One region of the Salipiger sp. D13 genome, then DNA from elsewhere that is predicted to be linked to it. Evidence: riboswitches for the same ligand, from Rfam matches in the RefSeq annotation. Region 1 holds a riboswitch; each other region holds the start of a gene.
What was found. A riboswitch is a leader RNA that binds a small molecule or an ion and turns the genes downstream of it on or off. The one in region 1 is predicted to bind cobalamin.

Region 1 (4,897 bases):
TCTTGTAGATGAGGTGCAGGAACAGCGGCGCGCCGATCAGCGCCATGACCACGCCGAGCTTGAGGTCACGCTCGGGCAGGATCAGCCGCACCGCGATGTCTGCGGCGAGCAGCATCGCGGCACCGCCCAGCGCGCTCGCCCAGAGCAGCCGCGAGGGCCGCGCGCCGCAGAGCGGGCGCAGCAGGTGCGGCACCACGAGGCCGACGAAGCCCACGGCGCCGGCGACGGCGGTCGCCGCGCCCACGGCGGCGGCGGTGCCAAAGAGCAGCCGGAGCCGCAGGCCGGTCATGGAGATGCCGAGCGCCTCGGCGCCGTCCTCGCCCAGCGTCAGCGCGTCGAGCCCGCGCCCCAGCGTCAGCAGCACCGCGCCACCGAGCGCCACGAGCGGCGCGGCAAGCGCGAGATGGGTAAGCGAGCGGTCGGCGACCGAGCCCATCATCCAGAAGACGATCTCGAAGGTGGCGTAGGGGTTCGAGGACAGGTTGAGCGCCAGCGAGGTCAGCGCGCCGGCCAGCGCCGAGACCGCGATGCCTGCGAGGATCAGCGTCAGCGAGCCGCCGCGTGGCCCGGCGAGCAGCAGGATCAGCGCCACCGCGCCAAGCGCGAAGAGCAGCGCCATCAGCGGCAGCGCCAGCGCAAAGGCGGCCGAGAGGCCGGTCTGCAGCGCGGCAACGGCCCCGAGCGCCGCCGATCCCGACACGCCGATCAGCCCTGGCTCGGCCAGCGGGTTGCGCAGGTAGCCCTGCATCGCCGCGCCGGAAAGCCCCAGCGCCGCGCCGACCAGCGCCGCGAGCGCGGTGCGCGGCAGGCGGATCTCCTGCATGACCATGACGTTCAGCGGGTCGCCGGTGCCCAGCAGCCCGCCCAGCACGGCCGGCAGGGGCAGCGGCGCGTAGCCGAGCGAGAGCGAGGCCAGCAGCAGCGCGCAGACCAGCGTCGAGAGGGAGAGCGCCAGCCTCATCGCGCGGCCTGCCAATCGCGGCGCATCGCGCGCATCGCGGCCACGGCATCAAGCGCGGCGGGGGCGCCGCAGATCCAGTTCGGGCTGTCGACGACCTGCCGCAGCGCGCCGGTCGCCTGCAGGGCCGGGTGGCGCAGAAGCTCGGTGGCCTGAGCCGGGCTGTCGTAGGGCTTGCTCACGAGGATCAGGTCCGGATCGGCGAGCACCAGCGCCTCGAGCGGCAGCCGGGCGCCGTAGGGCATGCCCTGCGCCTCGGCGAGGGTGGTCATGCCGGCGGCCTCCAGGATGTCTCCGGTCAGGCTCTCGCTGCCCGCGGTCTCGTTGAACGGCATGTAATAGGCCACGACGGGGCGCTCCTTCGGGTCGTCGCGCAGGTCCGACAGGCGGGCGTCGAAGGCCGCCAGCACCTCGGCGGCGCGGTTCTCGCGGCCCAGCAGCCGGCCCATGCGGCGGATGTTGTCGCGCGCATCCTCGAGCGAGCGGGCGGGCTCGAACCGTTCGACGCGGTAGCCCAGCGTCTCGAGCATGTCGGTGGCGGCGCGGGCGGTGTAGCTGCCGGCGAGCACGAGGTCGGGCTCGAGCAGCACGATCTGTTCGGCGGCGGCTTTGTTGACGGGCACCGCGCGCGCCGCCTCGGCCATCGCCGAGCTGCGCGGATCGCGGGCCAGCGGCGACACCGAGACAAGCTGCCCCGGCGCGCCGAGCAGCAGCGCCAGCTGGTCGGTGCAGACGTTGAGCGAGACGACCCGCTCCGGTGCCGCACCGGCAAGCGCCGCCGCCCCCGCGAAGAGCAGGGCGGCGGCAGCGGATATGAGCCTAGAAGCTTGCACGGACCCCGAAATACCATGCCCGGTCGGATTGTCCGTAGCCGGGAACGGTCTGGTATTCCTCGTCGAACAGGTTCTCGACCCGCAGGTAGGCCTGCGTGCTGTCGGTGACGTCGTAGGTGACGGTGCTGTTGACCAACCCGTAGTCGTCGAGGCCCGAACGGTCGGCCTCGTAGCGGCCGGTGACCGAGAGCCGCGCCCGGTCGGTGAGATCGGCGTGCAGCCCCAGCGCGAGGCTGTGCTCGGGCACCGAGGACTGCCAGCCGGAACTGTCGAGCGAGGCCGTCGACCAGCTGTCGGTCCAGGTGTAGCTGCCGTCGAGCGTCAGCCCCGGGCGCAGCTCGGTGCCGCCCGAAAGCTCGACCCCTTGCCGCGTGCTGGTGCCGTCGCGCTGGACGTAGGCATAGGACGTGTAGGAGTAGTCGATGATGTCCTCGGCCTCGATCACGAAGGCGGTGGCGCTCAGCCAGGCGGCGTCGCCCCAGCTTTTCTCGATGCCGATGTCGAAGCTTTTCGAGGTCTCGGGATCAAGCCCGCTGTTGCCGGAATAGACGTCGTAGAGCTCGTAGTTCGACGGCGCGCGGTAGCCGTTGGCGAGGTTGGCGCGCAGGCTCAGGTCGGGCCGGATCCGCCAGACGCCCGACAGCCGCCCTGTGGTGAAGCCGCCATACTCGGAGTGGTCGTCGTGGCGCACCGTCAGGCTCAGGTCGATGTCCGACGTGGGCTTCATGGTAAGCTCGGCGAAGAGCGAGTCGACCGTGCTGTCCTGTTCCTGCGACGACGCCGGGAAGGTGCCGAAGCGGGTGTTGTCGGCGTAATCCTCGATGGTGCGCTCGATGCCCGCGACCGCGCGGGTGGTGGGCGACAGGTCGAAGCCCGCCTGGTAGCGGTACTCGTGCCGGGTGCCCTCGTAGCGGTAGCGGAAATCGCTGCCCGAAGAGGTGCCTGTCAGCGTGCGGGTGATGTCGTACCAGCTGGCCGAGACCTCGTGGTCGAAGAGCCCGGTCGAAAACGACAGCGCGGCACGCAGGCCGTGGTCCTCGACGTCGGTCACGTCGTCGGGCGAGCCGTCGTAGACCATGCCGCTCATGGCTTCGTCGTAGTCGTATTGCGCTTCCTGCGTGAAGCCCGAAAGCTCGAGCTGTGCCGCGCCGTCGCCAAGATCGTAGGTGCCCGAGAAGCTCAGGCGGCGGGCCTCAAAGCCGTCTTCCTCGTCGTTGCCGTCGTTCTCATCGGCCGCCGAGAAGCCGTCGGAGCGGACGTAGGAGAGCGTGACCGCGGTCTCGTGACCTTCGCCACGGTTGAACAGCGTCACCGCGCTGCGAAGCGTCTCGTAGCTGCCGTATTCGGCGAAGGCCTCGGCGCTCAGCCCGTCGCGGCTGGCGCGCTTGGTGGTGATGTTTATGGCGCCGCCGATCGCCTCGGAGCCGTAGCGGGCCGACTGCGAGCCGCGCACGATCTCGATCTGGCTGATGTCGCCGGCGGTGAGCCCGCCGAAGTCGAAGGCGACCTGCGTGCCCGAAGGGTCCGACACGTCGATGCCATCCACCCGCACCGCGATGTTCTGCTGCGACACGCCCCGGATCGACACGCCGGCGTTGGTGCCCAGCGGCCCGTTCGAGCGGATCGACACGCCCGGCTGCCGCGCGAGGATGTCGAGCACGCGGGTGTCGCCGTCTTCCTCGAGCTCTTCCTCGGTGATGACCTCGACCGCAACGCCGGTCTGCAGCGGTGTCGTGGCCTCGTAGCCCACGTCGAGCAGAAGGGTGGGAAGTTCGTAGACATCTTCCTGTGCGAAGAGGGGAGCGGTGGTCAGCGCGAGCGCCGAGACCGAGGCGAGGGCATGTCTCATGCCTGTCTTCCTTTCCTGACCGATCCCCGCAAGCGGCAGGGCGGTGGTGAGATTTGTTCACGGAAAGGGCCTGTGGTCCCGCCGCGAACGATGCGAACGTCACCACGAACGGACAGACCGTTCCCCGTGGCGCGCCCCGCGCGAGGGGAGGGTGATCATCCTGGCAGGTCTCCTGACTTGCGGGTCGTTGCGTCGCTCGGGCCTTCCCGGGCTTTCACCCAGTGGCATGTTGCCGATGACGCTCGCCGCTCACAGTTGCGGGGGCAGTCGCGGGTTTGCACCGCGTTCCCTATTCTCCGGGGATGCCGGAACCAGAATGTCGCCGGGATACTGAAGCGGCGCCCGCCGCGCAAGAGACGTCTTGGGTGCCGGGGCGACCCGGTCCGGCGCATGTGTTCCGGCTGCACGGACCGGGCGCCCCGTTGCAGCGTCGCAGCGCTGCGTCGGGCCAGCTGTCGACGGCGCGTGAGTGATTCCCGCATAACGGGTATTTCCAACAAAAATTGAAATTTGATCAAATCTGAGAAAAGATTCTTTTTCTTGATCTGCAATAGGTTGTGTTGTGTCGCGAGGGTTACAGTTGAAAAACCTATATTTTCGGCGAAGCTTTTTCATATGCGGTGTTGCCGCAGACTGTGGAGGAGAAATTCGATATGCCAACTCAAGACATTACAGTGCGTGAGTATGTTGGTTCGCTGGCCAATGCGAACCTGCTGACCGACGATCCGACCTTGCTACTGACCGCCTTCTCCGGGGAGATGGAAGGCACATTGGCCGACAACGATGGCACGCTCGGAAGCGACGATACGCAAAGCACGTTCGAGGGCGACGACATCACCTATGTCGGCTCCGGCACGGCGCAGCCCGGGGTGGAGGCGCTCGGGGTGATCGTGCCACTCGGAACTCCTGTGCCGGTGATCGTTTTCGAGGCCAATGGCGCCACCTATTTCCACTACCCCGAGGGCGAGCCCTTCGTGACCGGGATCGTCGCCCTGATCCTCGATATCGAAGACACGCCGGGAGAGGTCTTCCCGAACCCCTACGAGGGGACCACGGCCGATGACATCTACGTCGGTGACTTCTTTGACAACACGATGACCGGCCGGCAGGGCGATGACCGCCTCGAAGGCGGCGGAGGCGATGACCGGATGTTCGGCGGTTCCGACGCCGATACGCTCTACGGCGACGAGGGCGACGACGTCATGACGGGCAACACCGGCGATGACGATCTCTACGGCGGCGATGGCGCCGATTTTG
Region 2 (4,897 bases), on a different contig from region 1:
CGCCGCGTCCCCTCTTCTTCTCTTTGATAAATACCTCGGGGGCGTGGGGGCAGCGCCCCCACCTGCCGCAGGCAGTCCCGGCTCAGAGCGTGCAGCTCACGCAGCCCTCGACCTCGGTCCCTTCCAGCGCCGCCTGCCGCAGCCGGATGTAGTAGATCGTCTTGATCCCCTTCTTCCACGCGTAGATCTGGGCGCGGTTGATGTCGCGGGTCGAGGCCTCTGCCGGGAAGAAAAGCGTCAGCGACAGCCCCTGGTCAACGTGCTCGGTCGCGGCGGCGTAGGTGTCGATGATCGCCTCGGGGCCGATCGCATAGGCGTCGCGGTAGTACTCGAGGTTGTCGCTGTCCATGTAGGGGGCCGGGTAGTAGACCCGGCCGATCTTGCCTTCCTTGCGGATCTCGATCCGCGCCGTGATCGGGTGGATCGAGGAGGTGGCGTAGTTGATGTAGCTGATCGACCCGGTCGGCGGCACCGCCTGAAGGTTCCGGTTGTAGAGCCCGTGCGCCATCACGTCGGCCTTCAACACGGCCCAGTCGTCCTGCGTCGGCAGGTCGATGCCGAAGCGCTCGAACAGCGCTGCGGCACCCGGCAGCTCCGGATGCCAGCTGCGCGTCGTGTACTTGTCGAAGAACCTGCCGTCGGCATAGGCGGAGTCCGAGAACCCCCTGAAACACCTTCCCTTCTCCCGCGCCAGGGCGCAGGAGGCCGTCAGCGCGTGGAACAGCACGGCGGCGAAATAGGCCGAGGTGAAGGCGATCCCCTCGGGGCTGCCGTAGTGGATGCGTTCCCGCGCGAGGAACCCGTGCAGGTTCATCTGGCCAAGCCCGATGGCATGGCTTTCCTCGTTGCCCTTGCGGATCGAGGGCACGCTGTCGATGGCCGACATCTCGCTGACCGCGTTCAGCGCGCGGACCGCCGTCCCCACGGACGCGGCCAGGTCGCCCCCGTCCATCGCGCGGGCAATGTTCATCGAGCCGAGGTTGCAGGAAATGTCCGTCCCCATCCGGGCGTAGGACAGGTCGTCGTTGAACTCCGATGCCGCGTTCACCTGCAGGATCTCGGAGCAGAGGTTCGACATGGTGATGCGCCCGGCGATCGGGTTCGCCCGGTTCACCGTGTCCTCGAACATGATGTAGGGGTAGCCGCTTTCGAACTGGATCTCCGCCAGCGTCTGGAAGAACGCGCGGGCGTTGATCTTCTTCTTGCGGATGCGGGGATCGTCGACCATCTCGGCGTATTTCTCGGTCACCGAGATTTCCGAGAAGGCGCAGCCGTAGACCTTTTCGACGTCATGCGGCGAGAACAGGTACATGTCCTCGTTCTTCTTCGCCAGCTCGAAGGTCACATCGGGGATCACCACCCCCAGCGACAGCGTCTTGATGCGGATCTTCTCGTCCGCGTTCTCGCGCTTGGTGTCGAGGAAGCGCAGGATGTCCGGGTGGTGCGCATGAAGGTAGACCGCGCCCGCGCCCTGCCGCGCGCCCAGCTGGTTGGCGTAGGAAAAGCTGTCCTCGAGCAGTTTCATCACCGGGATCACGCCCGACGACTGGTCCTCGATGCCCTTGATCGGGGCGCCGTATTCGCGGATGTTGGTCAGCATGAGCGCCACGCCACCGCCGCGCTTGCTGAGCTGCAGCGCCGAGTTGATGCCGCGCCCGATGCTTTCCATGTTGTCTTCCAGCCGCAGCAGGAAGCACGACACGAACTCCCCCCGGGCCTTCTTGCCGGCGTTCAGGAAGGTCGGCGTCGCAGGCTGGAACCGCCCCGACAGGATTTCGTCCATCAGCCGCATGGCCAGCGCCTCGTCGCCACGCGCGAGGGTCAGCGCGTTCATCACCACGCGGTCCTCGTAGCGCTCGAGGTAGCGTTTCCCGTCCCGGGTCTTCAGCGTGTACGAGGTGTAGTACTTGAACGCGCCGAGGAAGGTCGGGAAGCGGAACTTCCGCGCATAGGCGGCATCCCAGATGCGCCGCAGGAACTCGCGCGGGTACTGGTCGAGCACTTCGGGTTCGTAGTAGCCCTCGTCGACGAGGAAGCCGAGCTTCTCCTCGAGCGAATGGAAGAACACGGTGTTCTGGTTCACGTGCTGCAGGAAATACTGCCGCGCGGCCATCCGGTCGGCTTCGAACTGGATGTTGCCGTCCTCGTCGTAGAGGTTCAGCATCGCGTTCAGCGCGTGGTAGTCGAGACCCTGCGTCAGGCTGGCGTCAAGCATCTGTTTTCCCAGAAGGTTTCAAGCCCGGCGCGAACGCGGGCGATGTCGGTGTCTGTCCCCGCGAGCTCGAAGCGATAGAGCACGGGCACGTTGCATTTGGCCGCGATGACCTTGCCGGCCATCGCGAAGGTGTCGCCGAAGTTCCGGTTGCCGCCGGCGATCACGCCGCGCAGCAGGGTCCGGTTGGCTTCGATGTTCAGGAACCGGATGACCGGCTTCGCCACGGCGCCGCGGCCCTCTCCGTCGGCGTAGGTCGGGCAGACGAGCACGAAGGGCCCGGTCATCACCGGCGGCGCCGCGTCCTTGCGCAGCGGCAGACGCGTCGCGGGCAGGTCGAGCCGCGCGACGAAACGGGCGGTGTTGCCCGATCCGCTGGAGAAGTAGGCAAGGCCCGGCATCGGCGCGCGGTCCCGGCTCAGCCCAGCTGGCTGATCATGTCGGGACGGAAGCCCGCCCAGTGTGCCTCGCCGGCCACGACGACCGGGGCCTGACGGTAGCCCAGTCCCTGGACCATCTCCATCGCCTGCGCATCCTCGGTCAGGTCGATCAGGTCGAAGTCGATGCCGCGCGCCTCGAGCGCACGGGTGGTCGCGGTGCACTGCACGCAGGCGGGTTTGGAGTAGACGGTGACGCTCATGTTCTGTCCCTTTGCCGGTCTCTTGTCTCCGGGCGGAAGGGACACGGGAACAGCCCGCATGTGAGGCCGCACCACGCGCCCGGGCCCTCCGCCGCGGTCGTCGTTCATGCCCTGGCAGGTCTCCTGACTTGCGGCTCGAACGCCCCGTCGTCCGCCTTCCCGGTGTGCGCTGACACCAGTGGATCGGACCGGGGCTTGCCACTTACAGTTGCGGGGGCAGTGCCGGATCTTCACCGGCTTCCCTCTTAGCCCGCGAGGTGACTCGCGGGAACCAAAGCACCTGCATGTTGCGGTCCGGGGCGCAGGGTTGTCAATATATCGACGTATCTTTCCTCGCGATAACTCCCGGCCTCCAAGGACAGGGCCAGCTTCCGACGCCTGCAAGAGACTGGACTCCGCCGCCCCGGCATGGAAAATATCGCCCTGATGGTGCCGCCCGGAAACGGGTGGCTGAAAAGGGAACGCGGTGCGGGCTGACTGCCCAATGCCGCGACTGCCCCCGCAACTGTAGGCGGAGAGCGGTTCCGATACGCACCACTGGACCAAGGGTCCGGGAAGGTTCGGAACAGCGACGACCCGCAAGTCAGGAGACCTGCCATCTCCGGCGCGGCTTCCGCGCCGCAGTCACCTTGACCCTGGCGGGGAGCCATGGGCGCGGAGGCAAAGATGGAGACGACCCGTCCGCCAGATGCCGCACGTCCGGTCCCCGCATGCGATGCGCGGAGGGCGCTATGCTTCTCGAAAGAACACTCATGACACTGCAAAGCCGGGCGGAGACGCCCGAACGGGCGCGGGAACTTGGCAGGCTCGGCTTCCTGCAATGGATGATGTTCCTGCGCTCCGACGCAAACTACCCGCACGAGGCCAACCGCGCCTTGGCGATGGCCGCGCCGTTCGAGACGACGGACCCGGCGGTCGCGGTCTTCACCGGGCTCGTGCGGCAGTCATTGGACGGCAGGGCGCACCCCATGGCCGTGCCCCTGCCCCGCCCGCGTCGCCGGGGTGGTGCCCGCGCACGCCGGGAACTGCTCTGAGGCCGGCACCGACAACATGAGCGCGCCTCATGTTAAGGGCGAATATTATGGGTTTGATCGTTGGGTCGCCTGTTGGTTATGTAGGCCCTTCCGAAAGGCAGGTTCGACATGATCAACTTCTCGCTCCCGATTTCCGAAAGCTACGAGGCCCTTCAGGCCGCGGCGCGTGAGCGCATCCTGATACTCGACGGCGCCATGGGCACGATGATCCAGACGCTGAACATGACCGAAGAGGATTTCACGGCCAAGGGCCACATCCACGGCCCGGGCTGTCGCCATCACCATTCGGACCACCCGCAGAAGGGCAACAACGACCTGCTGGTGCTGACCCAGCCGCAGGCGGTCGAGGACATCCAGCTCGAGTTCGCCCTTGCCGGGGCGGACATCCTCGAGACGAACACGTTCTCCTCGACCACCATCGCGCAGGCGGACTACGGGCTCGAGGATGCGGTGCATGACCTCAACGTCGCCGGCGCACAGGGCGCGCGGCGTGCCGCCGAGCGCGCGCAGGCGATCGACGGCAAGCGCCGCTACGTGGCCGGCGCGGTCGGCCCGACCAACCGGACCGCCTCGATCAGCCCCGACGTGAACGACCCCGGCTACCGGGCGGTGACCTTCGACGACCTGCGGATCGCCTACGGCCAGCAGATCGACGGGCTGATCGAAGGGGGGGCCGACCTGATCCTGATCGAGACGATCTTCGACACGCTGAACGCCAAGGCGGCGATCTTCGCCGCGTTCGAGAGCTTCGCCAAGGTCGGCCGGCGCCTGCCCATCATGATCTCGGGGACCATCACCGACGCCTCCGGGCGCATGCTGTCGGGCCAGACCCCGACCGCCTTCTGGCACTCGGTGCGTCATGCCCGCCCCTTCACCGTGGGCCTCAACTGCGCCCTCGGTGCCGATGCGATGCGCCCCCACCTGACGGAACTCGCGGGTGTCGCCGACACCTTTGTCTGTGCCTACCCGAACGCCGGCCTTCCGAACGCCTTCGGCGCCTACGACGAGACC
Region 3 (4,897 bases), on a different contig from region 1:
TCAACCTCTCCTTCGGCATCGGCGTGGTTGAGGCGGTGCGCAGCCATGCGCTTACCAGCACCGATTTCGCCGTGACCGACCTCGCCATCGACATGCTCTATCTCGTCGAGGCGAAATCCGCCGCGATGGAGGCCTCGCGCACGCTGAACCTGCGGCTGCAGGGGGCGATGCTCGCAGCGGAACAGCGGGCCTATACCGACTCGCTCACAGGGTTGCAGAACCGTCGTGGGCTCGACCGGGCGCTTCAGCGCCTCGTCCGCGCTGCCGAGCGCTTTGCGCTGCTCCACGTCGACCTCGATTTCTTCAAGCAGGTGAACGACACCCGCGGCCACGCCGCGGGGGACCGGGTCCTGCAGAGGGTCGGGCAGATCATGCTCGAGGTCACCCGGAGGGAAGATCTCGTCGCGCGCATCGGCGGCGACGAGTTCGTGATTCTGCTCGCGGGGGTCACCGACCGCACGCGACTCGCCGAGCTCTGCGAGCGACTCGTCGGCCGGATTGAGCAGCCGATCGCGCTCGACACCGAGGTCTGCCGGATTTCGGCAAGCATCGGCATCGTGCGAAGCGACCCCGAGATGGCGTCGTTCTCGGACACCAAAACCCTGCTCGGACGCGCCGATACCGCGCTATACACGGCCAAGCGAAACGGTCGCGCGCAATACGCGTTTCACGAAGATGGCCCGCCGAAGGCGGCGCTCTGAGGCGAGATGAAAAATCTGTATCTTTTTTGCGAAACCGGGGCTTGCGCCCCCCGGAATCGTATCGTAATACCCGCGCCACGGTTGGGGTGTAGCCAAGTGGTAAGGCAACGGTTTTTGGTACCGCGTACCGCAGGTTCGAATCCTGCCACCCCAGCCAGTTCTTCCTAACATACCGTGATGGCGTCACTTCTTCCCTTCGGGGCGGAAGAATGCCCCACTGACTGCCCCGCTCCAGTGGGCCCCTCTGGCGTGCTTTCATGCGCCTGCTGAGTGGTGAGGGAAGGCTTCGATGGAAGCCCCTGTCGAGGCGAGATCAGGGAGGGGGATGCCTAGAAAAGCCCAAGGTCTGGTCGCCTCAGCCCTGTTCCCGCAACGGGCCACCCGGCTACCGAGCGCGTCGCAGTTGCGACGCGCCCTCCGGGCAACACAGCCGCCGCAGCAGGTAGGTGTCCATGATCCAGCCGTGCCGGGCGCGCAGCTCGGCACGGCGCTCCATGATCCGGCCCCCGACCTTGGCCAGCGATCCGGCCTCGAGCGCCTGCGCCTCGGATCCGAGATAGGCGCCCCACCAGATCTGCAGCCCTTCGGGGTCAAGGCCCTGAAAGCTGCATTCGGCGTCCAGCATCACCACCACCGTTTCCTCGTCTTCCGGCCAGCCATGGTCGCGCAGCTGCCGTCCGGTGGTGATCTTGACCGGTCCGTTCACCGTGTTGAGCGGGATCGCGTGGGCCGCCGTCAGCGCCTGTATCGCGGTGATCCCGGGCACCACCCTCAGACGGGGACGGGGCACCATCCGTTCGGCGATCCGTAGCGTGCTGTCGTAGAGCGCGGGATCTCCCCAGACCAGCAGCGCCACCGGCCCCGGCGGTGCGCTCTGCATCGCGGCGACCCAGCGCCGGGCAATCTCGTCGTGCCATTCGATGACCCGTCGATTATAAGGCAGGGCGGGATCGCGCACCGGGTAATCAAAGCTTCGGACTTCGGCCTGCGCCCCCGAGGCCTCGATGATCCCGTATCGCAACGCGGCAAGCGCGTCCTTTCCCTCGCCCTTGTGGGGCACGAGGATCACCGTTGCATCGCGCAGCGCCTGCAGTCCTTCGAGCGTGACATGCGCCGGGCTTCCGGTGCCGATGCCGATGAGCCAGAGATCGTCCATCCGTGTCATTCCTGCATGCAAAAGCCGGAGCCCCGATTGAGGGGGCTCCGGCGGCAATGGCTTCAGGCCGCGTAGAGACGCGGGGTGAACAGGCGGGCGATACCGCTGTCACGGGCGGACTTGGCCGCAGCGAGGGCTGCCAGATCGGCCAGCGGCTCGATCAGGATCACCATCATGTAGGCCGCGCCGAAGGTGCCGACCGACGCCAGCGTGCCAACCGAAACGCCCTGGCCGTAGAAGGCCCAGAACGCGACCCAGGCGACAACGCCGCCCTGGTAGATCGCCGAGAGTTTCAGCACGTCCGCATAGCGCAGATCGACATAAGCGGTGCCCGGTGCGACGACGCGGCGGGCCAGAGCGGAGGCTGCGAACAGCGGCACCAGAAGCGTGGTGACGTTGACGAAATACATCGGCAGGTCGGTCGGCGCAAAGAACATCCCCTGGATCAGCAGGCCGAGCGCCAGCCCCAGCGCCGCAGGGGCGGTGCCCAGCAACAGGAACAGGGTCGAGCCGAGGATGAAGTGCACCTCCGAGATGCCCACCGCGAAATGCGGCAGCAGCTCGAAGAAGACAAAGGTGCCGATGGCCGCGAGAACAGTGCGCGGCAGCAGCGACAGTGCACCGCCCGCCTTGACGTCCTGGACGACCTCCTTTGCGGTATGGCCCGCCGCGCCCGCCGCCGTGGCAACCGCGAACATCATCTTGGCGCCGTCGACGACGCCGGGTTCGATATGCATTGATATGTCCTTTCTCGTTATGCTGCCCCACCGGCAGCGCTGGCCCCTTTGCGGGGCGGTTGAGGTGCCGAAGGGCAGGTCTCCTGACTCGCGTCTCACCGCGCCTCGGCCCTTCCCGGCAGGGTTGCCAGTGGGATGATCCTCGGCGCTCTTCGCTTACAGTTGCGGGGGCAGTCCGGGCCTTTCACCCGGTTCCCTGCGGCCGCGCATGGCGGCGCACCCTCTCGGCGGTGGCCCCTTGCGGGGCCGGGTCGTTTCACTCCTCTGCCAAAGGTCCGAACAGGATGAGCCCGGCCTTGTCGCCGGGCTCGTTCGCAAGCCGCGCGGCCAGGCTCGCGACGGTATGGCGCGAGATCTGCTGGTCGGGGCGGCTGACGGATTCCGCCAGCATCGCGGGCGTCTCGGGGGGCAGCCCCTCTGCGATCAGGCGCGCGGCAAGGCCGGGGAAGGTGCGTTTGCCCATGAAGATCGCCGTGGTCGCCATCGGGTCGGCCAGAGCCGCGATATTGGCATCCTCGGGCAGCGCGCCGGTCAGGTCGTGGCCGGTGGCGAATTGCACCCGCCGCGCGGTCAGCCGCCGGGTCAGAGGGATGCCCGCCGCTGCCGCCGCCGCACAGGCCGAGGGCACACCGGGGATGATCTCGTAGTCGATCCCGGCCTCCCTGAGCGCGGTCAGCTCTTCCTCGAGCCGGCCGAAGATGCCGCCGTCGCCGGATTTCAGCCGCACCACGCGCTGACCGACCCCGGCATACTCCACCAGCAGGCGGCTGACGTGATCCTGCCGGGGCGAGGGCCGCCCGGCACGTTTTCCGACGCCGACGAGGTCCGCCCCCTCACGCGCGTGTTCGAGGATCGGACCGGCCGAGAGATCGTCGTAGAGAACCGCATCGGCGCGGCCCAGGCGGTCCACGGCCTTGAGTGTCAGCAACTCGGGATCGCCGGGGCCGGAGCTGACGAAACTGACGAAACCGCTCATGACGGGGTCTCCCGGGAAATGAGGTGAAAGAAGGTGCCGGTGACGTTGCCGCGCACCGAACCCGTCTCGGGCACGGGCGCGCCGTCGGCGTCGCTGACGCTTGCCAGTGGTGCGTCGGGCTGTTCGAGAATGGTCGAGTAGTGGAACTCGTGCCCGCGCAGCGCCGCGCCGGGGGCGCTTCCGGGCATCGGCGCGCTCAGCACCGCGCGGCGATAGCCGAGGTGGAACTTTCGCTTTTCGTAGCTGGTCACGAGACCGAGCAGCCCGGCCATCTCGTGCCGCGTGCCCTCCTTGTCGATCAGCCCGGCGCCAAGCGCCATGTAGCCGCCGCACTCGCCATGAACGGGGCGGGTCTCTGCGAAGGCCCGCAGCCCCGCGCGGAAACTCCCGGCTGCAGAAAGCTGCCCGGCATGCAGCTCGGGGTAGCCGCCGGGCAGCCAGACCAGATCGGCATCGGCGGCAGGGGACTCGTCGGCCAGTGGCGAGAAGGGCAGGATCTCGGCGCCCGCCGCGTGCCAGCCTTCCAGCAGGTGCGGATAGGTGAAGGAGAATGCCGCATCGCGGGCAATCGCGATGCGCTGCGCCGGGGGGCGGGGCAGGGCGCCTGGAGCCGGCAGCGCATGGCCGCGCGCCGCCGCCCGGATCGCGCCAATGTCCACGTGTTCGCGCAGAAAGGCGGCATAGCCTGCGATGGCCTTGTCGAGGTCGGGATGCTCGACCGCCTGGATCAGCCCCAGATGCCGCTCGGGCAGCGCCAGATCGCCGCGCCGGGGCAGCACGCCCAACACCGGCAGCCCGGCGCGGTCCATCCCGGCCCGGGCCAGCCGCTCGTGCCGGGGCGAGGCGCAGCGGTTGAGGATCACGCCCGCAAAGGGCAGCTCGGGCATGTATTGCCGGAATCCCAGCGCGGTGGCGGCGGCGCTCTGCGCCTGTCCGCTGACGTCGATCACCAGCACCACCGGCCAGCCCATCGAAACCGCCGTCTCGGCGCTGCTGCCGAAGCCGCGCAGGCCCTTGGTGGCGACCCCGTCATAGAGCCCCATCGACCCTTCCGCGACGCAGATATCTGCCCCCGCCGCCTGCGCCGCGATGGCGTGCCAGAGCCGGTCGCCCATCGCCCAGCCGTCGAGGTTGAAGCTGTGCCGCCCCGCCGCCGCAAGGTGGAAGGCCGGGTCGATGTAGTCGGGCCCGGACTTGAAGGGCTGCACCTTGACGCCGTCCTCGGTCAGCGCCCGGAGCAGGCCCAGCATCACCGTGGTCTTGCCGGTCCCCGAGGCGGGGGCCGAGATCATCAGCCCGTCAGCCATCCTGCGGCTCCGGGGTCCAG

Region 2: linked by a shared signal. The riboswitch ahead of D6860_RS09390 (hypothetical protein) and the one ahead of D6860_RS17470 (TonB-dependent receptor plug domain-containing protein) in region 1 are both predicted to bind cobalamin.
Region 3: linked by a shared signal. The riboswitch ahead of D6860_RS11310 (energy-coupling factor ABC transporter permease) and the one ahead of D6860_RS17470 (TonB-dependent receptor plug domain-containing protein) in region 1 are both predicted to bind cobalamin.

The regions. Positions count from the first base shown of each region.
Region 1 covers NZ_ML112611.1:10,677-15,573, forward strand. The annotation lists gene D6860_RS17460 (FecCD family ABC transporter permease) at 1-961, opposite strand, end outside; gene D6860_RS17465 (ABC transporter substrate-binding protein) at 958-1,791, opposite strand; gene D6860_RS17470 (TonB-dependent receptor plug domain-containing protein) at 1,778-3,640, opposite strand; cobalamin riboswitch at 3,785-3,971, opposite strand; gene D6860_RS17475 (calcium-binding protein) at 4,315-4,897, shown strand, end outside.
Region 2 covers NZ_ML112593.1:185,772-190,668, forward strand. The annotation lists gene nrdE (class 1b ribonucleoside-diphosphate reductase subunit alpha) at 83-2,215, opposite strand; gene nrdI (class Ib ribonucleoside-diphosphate reductase assembly flavoprotein NrdI) at 2,197-2,613, opposite strand; gene nrdH (glutaredoxin-like protein NrdH) at 2,631-2,852, opposite strand; cobalamin riboswitch at 2,948-3,143, opposite strand; cobalamin riboswitch at 3,263-3,467, shown strand; gene D6860_RS09390 (hypothetical protein) at 3,605-3,886, shown strand; gene D6860_RS09395 (homocysteine S-methyltransferase family protein) at 3,995-4,897, shown strand, end outside.
Region 3 covers NZ_ML112595.1:112,837-117,733, reverse strand. The annotation lists gene D6860_RS11325 (GGDEF domain-containing protein) at 1-701, shown strand, start outside; tRNA gene D6860_RS11320 (tRNA-Gln) at 784-858, shown strand; gene cobF (precorrin-6A synthase (deacetylating)) at 1,087-1,857, opposite strand; gene D6860_RS11310 (energy-coupling factor ABC transporter permease) at 1,920-2,594, opposite strand; cobalamin riboswitch at 2,665-2,818, opposite strand; gene cobA (uroporphyrinogen-III C-methyltransferase) at 2,851-3,570, opposite strand; gene D6860_RS11300 (cobyrinate a,c-diamide synthase) at 3,567-4,877, opposite strand; gene cobM (precorrin-4 C(11)-methyltransferase) at 4,870-4,897, opposite strand, start outside.